2 regions of the Paraburkholderia unamae genome follow, and region 2 is predicted to be linked to the other one. Evidence: riboswitches for the same ligand, from Rfam matches in the RefSeq annotation. Region 2 holds a riboswitch; the other holds the start of a gene.
What was found. A riboswitch is a leader RNA that binds a small molecule or an ion and turns the genes downstream of it on or off. The one in region 2 is predicted to bind FMN.
Positions count from the first base shown of each region.

Region 1: linked by a shared signal. The riboswitch ahead of ribB (3,4-dihydroxy-2-butanone-4-phosphate synthase) and the one ahead of C7402_RS31845 (6,7-dimethyl-8-ribityllumazine synthase) in region 2 are both predicted to bind FMN.

Region 1 is NZ_QEOB01000014.1:188,641-191,098, reverse strand. It holds gene C7402_RS27945 (helix-turn-helix domain-containing protein) at 167-895, shown strand; FMN riboswitch at 1,032-1,205, shown strand; gene ribB (3,4-dihydroxy-2-butanone-4-phosphate synthase) at 1,372-2,100, shown strand; gene C7402_RS27935 (HAD family hydrolase) at 2,197-2,458, opposite strand, start outside.
Region 2 is NZ_QEOB01000018.1:27,320-29,777, reverse strand. It holds gene C7402_RS31850 (DUF1488 family protein) at 401-799, opposite strand; gene C7402_RS46500 (hypothetical protein) at 829-1,053, shown strand; gene C7402_RS31845 (6,7-dimethyl-8-ribityllumazine synthase) at 1,127-1,624, opposite strand; FMN riboswitch at 1,700-1,867, opposite strand; gene C7402_RS31840 (GlcG/HbpS family heme-binding protein) at 2,200-2,458, shown strand, end outside.

The sequences.
Region 1 (2,458 bases), on a different contig from region 2:
GCCGATCCGGCTTATGCGCACAACGCGAAAGCAATCCCGGAATCGCGCTCTGCAATGCTGATAACAGTGTGAAGATAACTTCGTTGGGCGCGGCAAATCGCAATGCTAGTCTTGCCTCCATTCACGCTCTTGCGCCGCTTCTCACGCGGCTAGCCCGGAGGCAGCCATGCATTCACCCCTCGCGCTCGTGCGCGACGCGCAGCTCAACCATGTTGCGCACACCGAAGGACCTAACGACACTTTCGAGACGCTCGAGCATCTCGTGGGCGTGAACCTCGCGCGGCTGCGCGCCGAGCGCCAGCTTTCGCTCGATGCGCTCGCCCGCGCCTCGGGTGTCTCGCGCGCCATGCTCGCCCAGGTGGAGTCGGCGCGCAGCGTGCCGTCCATCAAGGTGCTGTGCAAGGTGGCGGCGGCGCTCAAAGTGTCGGTGTCGGCGTTCCTGCGGCGGCATGCCGTGAACGGTTTCGAGCATCTGCCTGCGGAGCGCGCGTCGCGCCTCGTGAGCGCCGACGGCCGTTATTCGGCGCGCGCGCTTTACCCCGAGGGCGAACCCGCCACCGCGGAGTTCCACGAACTGCGCATTGCGCCTTTGCATACGGAGCCCGGCGTGCGCCGCTCGCCGGGCACGACCGTGAACCTCGTGGTGAGCGAGGGCACGCTCGAAGTGAGCGTGCACAACCGCCGCCAGTTGCTCGCGACCGGCGACGCGATCGTGTTCGACGCCGACCAGCCGCACAGCCTGCGCAACCCCGGCGACACCGAGGCGCGCGTGTTTCGCGTGACGCTCAACGCCGAGACGCCGCCGCGCTGGGACGTGCCCGCCGCGCCGGCGGTCGCCGAAAGCGAGCCGGCCGAGGTGAGCGCCGTGACGGCGGTGGCGGCGCAGCCCGCATGAAGCCCGTATGAACCCGTTCGTAGCCATGATGCGTCGCACAAAACCGGTTTCGAGAAAATTGTCTAGTCGTACTTTTTCCCGCTGCACGCAATCGCAGCGCGTTGTATCCTTTGCCCGCCGGTTGATCCGGTAATCAGTGCGTCTTCAGGGCGGGGCGAAATTCCCCACCGGCGGTATGCCGGCCGCGCCGCAAGGCAAGGCCAGCGAGCCCGCGAGCGCCTGCGCGAGCCTCATGATGTGATGCGCAGGGTCAGCAGATCTGGTGCGATGCCAGAGCCGACGGTCAGAGTCCGGATGAAAGAAGATGTGCAGATGGTCATGTTTGCCCATGCGCCGCGGCGTTTCGGCCCATGCCTGTGCGTCCCCGTTCCATCGGGGAGCGCGGCGTGTCCGCCGGACGACGCGCGCCGGGGATTCCTGTCTGTTTGCAATGCCCTGAAACGTTTTTCGCCTAACTCTTGCGAGGAGCGTTTCACATGTCCCTTACTGCCAGTTCCACTTTCGCTTCGACTTCCGGTGCGCTGCCCGACGCCGCCGCCGACCTCCCGTACCTCGATGCCGAGCCGGTGCCCCCGCGCATCGCCGCCGCGCTCGACGCCATGCGCGAGGGCCGTCCGGTCGTGCTGCAAGACGACCACGACCGCGAGGACGAAGCCGACCTGATCGTCGCCGCCGAGCGCCTCACGCCTGAAACGATGGCGCTCTTTATCCGCGAATGCAGCGGCATCGTCTGCCTGTGCCTCTCGGACGAGAAGGTGCGCGCGCTCGAACTCCCGCCCATGGTGGCGCACAACGAAAGCCGCAACCGCACCGCGTTCACGGTGTCGATCGAAGCGCGCGACGGCGTGAGCACGGGCGTTTCGGCCGTTGACCGCGTGACGACGATACGCGCCGCGATCGCCCCGAACGCCAGGCCCGCCGACATCGTGCGCCCCGGCCACGTGTTCCCGCTGCGCGCGCAGAAGGGCGGCGTGCTGGCGCGCCGCGGCCACACCGAAGGCACGGTCGATCTGGCGGTGCTCGCGGGCCTGGCGCCCGCCGGCGTGCTGTGCGAGCTGATGAATCCGGACGGCACGATGGCGCGCGGCAAGCAGGTCGACGACTTCGCGAAGCTGCACAACCTGCCGGTGCTCTCGATTGCCGAGCTGGTGGCGTTCCGCGAGTCGATCGCGGCCGCGCGCGAGCGCTGCGCCGAGCCTGCTTGATTGACGCTCAAGTAGCGGTTTGACGGACGCGGCGCCGCCTGGCGCCGCGTCGCGTTTTCATCGAAGCTGTGCGCCTGCTTCGCACACAGCGTTGCCTCACGACTGCACGTCGCCGAATTCGCCGCGCACGCCGGCCTCGACGAGCGCCGGCAGCTCCTCCATGCGCGCCATGATGCGCGTGATGCCCATCTCGCGCAGCACGTCGGCATAGCCCGACGGGATATGGCTCGCGCCCACGAACGCGATCGTCTTCATGCCCGCCGCGCGCGCGGCGTTCAATCCCGAAATGCTGTCCTCGACAACGACGCAGCGCGCCGGCTCCACGCCGAGCTGCTTCGCCGCGTGCAGGTACACGTCC
Region 2 (2,458 bases):
AAGAACAGCAGAGCAAGGTCCGCAGGTCGATCGTAAGCAGCGTATACCGGTGGGTCAAGCGTGATCCGGCGACGAAATTGTAAGAAGTTCTAATCGTTGTTGAGGTTCAATTTTCCCGATCGGAAGAAACACGGATGCGTGAGGTTCACGACAGTCGACCTTACCGCATTAACGCCATCTATCCCGGCAAGAGTTGCAACGCGCAGCCATGCCATGAAGCCCTGCGCGTCAACATTACTTCGGCGTCATTGCATCGCTATTGCCCGGCCTATACAACGCTATTGGCAAACTGCATGACCCTCGGTGCAAGCGGTTGCCGGGTTCACGCGGCATTCAACGCTCGGGTTGGCTTGCTCGCGTCGTGCCTGTGGAAACCGGCAACGCCGCGCCGTTCAGGGCGTTAGCTCGCTTCGAGTTCGTCGAGCGCCGCAATGCTCGCGGCTGAATGAGTCGCACTCGTTTCAGATGCCACGGGGCGTGCGATTTTCGCCATGTCCCGGTGCAGACTCATGATTGCGCCGGCGTGTGTTGCCCGGCACATGAAATCGCGTAGAAAGAGTTGGCAGCGACCGGCGGACAACCGATGGGGCAGTGTTTGTCTTGCGATTGACTCGATCTCATCGCGATGCGCCGCGAAGGCGCTCAACAGGCCGGCTTGTCCGGGGCGCGCACGGAAGTGTTCTTCAAGAGCCTCAGGCGATATTTCGCATGTGACTTGTGCGCCGTCCACTTCGGCGTCGAAACGGATCGTGCCTCCGGCGCAGTAGAACGCTTGAGTGCGGGGAAATCGAATGATCATTTGGCATCGCTCCAGGAGGTCAGGCGCCTGTGCATCAGCAACCCATGTACCTGGCTAAACGAACATTGCAGTGCCCGCGCTTCAACTCACGGCTTTGCGCCGCAGTGCTCAAACGCCTCTTCGTGCAGCAGCACGTTGAATCGAAATCACTACTGAAATCGTGTGCCGCCGCTGAAATGACCGGAGCAGGGCAGGTAAAGCTTCATCCGCAACGTTGGGCGTTCAGCCTCGACAGCGGCACACTCACGTCATGAGATGCCAAGGCGACGCCGCGTCTTCCATGCGGCGCCACCAGTGGTTGCGTGCGCAACCGTCGTGATGCGTGATTTATCGCACGGGCAGGGCGGCGAGCTTGCTCACGGTGTCGGCACAGGCGTGCGCGGCTTCAGCCCCCTTCACGACAAAGTGCTCGCGGAAGAAGCCAACGTGTTCTTCGCCGGCGTGGAAATGATGCGGCGTCAGCACGGCCGAGAACACCGGCGTACCGGTTTCGAGCTGGACCTGCATGAGGGCGTTGATGACAGCCGTCGCGACGAAGTCATGGCGATAGATACCGCCGTCGACCACGAGCCCGGCCGCCACGATGCCGGCGTATTGACCGCTTTGCGCAAGTCGTTTCGCGTGCAACGGAATTTCGAAGGCGCCCGGCACTTCATACAGGTCGACGTCTTCAGCGGTGTAGCCGTACTTCTGAATCGATTGCAAAAACGAGGTCTTGCACTGGTCGACGATGTCACGGTGCCAGCAGGCCTGGATGAAAGCAATGCGCGGACGATGGGAGGATGCTGCGACGGCTTGTGATTCGAGCGTGGTGGAAATGTTCATGGACTTCAGCCTGTTTTGTGTGAACAGGGCGAAGGACGGCCGCGGCCTTCGCACGACGCGAATAGCCGCAAGCCGACCTGTTCTCTTTCATCCGGACTATACCGTCGGCCCCGGAATCCAACCGGGTCTGCTGACCTGCGCCATCGCTGATTGCCGCCTGCGATAACGGAGCGCTCGCGGGCTACGTCGTGGTTAAGGACGATTACCGCCGGTGGGGAATTGCACCCCGCCCCGAGAACGTGTTCTTGACGAACGGGCTGTACGGTAGCACGAAACGTCATTTTGTGCATAGCCACATTCCCAAGGGGGAAATCGGCACGAGGCGCCGGGCGAAGGATCGTCTTGCACACCGGCACTCATCGCGCTACGTTTCGAACCAGCCGGGCCATCGTGCAAAGCGTTCCGCCAACGGCTCAATGCACGCGCCTGCGGCCAACACAGCGGGAGGTGGTGCGATGCAAAGTCTCGTTCGAATTACGTGTGTAGCCTGCCTTGTCGCGGCCAATGCCGTTGCAACGACAGCGGCGGCGCAAACTTCGGCCTCACAGCCTTCGGCAGGCGGGACACCGGAGAAGATGCCGTTCGACATTCCCTATGGCACCGCGATCAGCCTGGACACCGCGAAAAAACTGCTCGCGATTGCGGAGGCCGAAGCGAAAAAACACGACTGGAAAATGAATATCGCCGTGGTCGACACGCATGGCGAGCTGCTCGCGTTCGAGCGGATGGACGGCGCGCAGTACGCCTCGATCGAGGTCTCGCAGAACAAGGCGCGCACGTCAGCGCGATTTCGGCGGGAAACCCGGGTCTTTTACAACCAGTACGAAAGCGGAC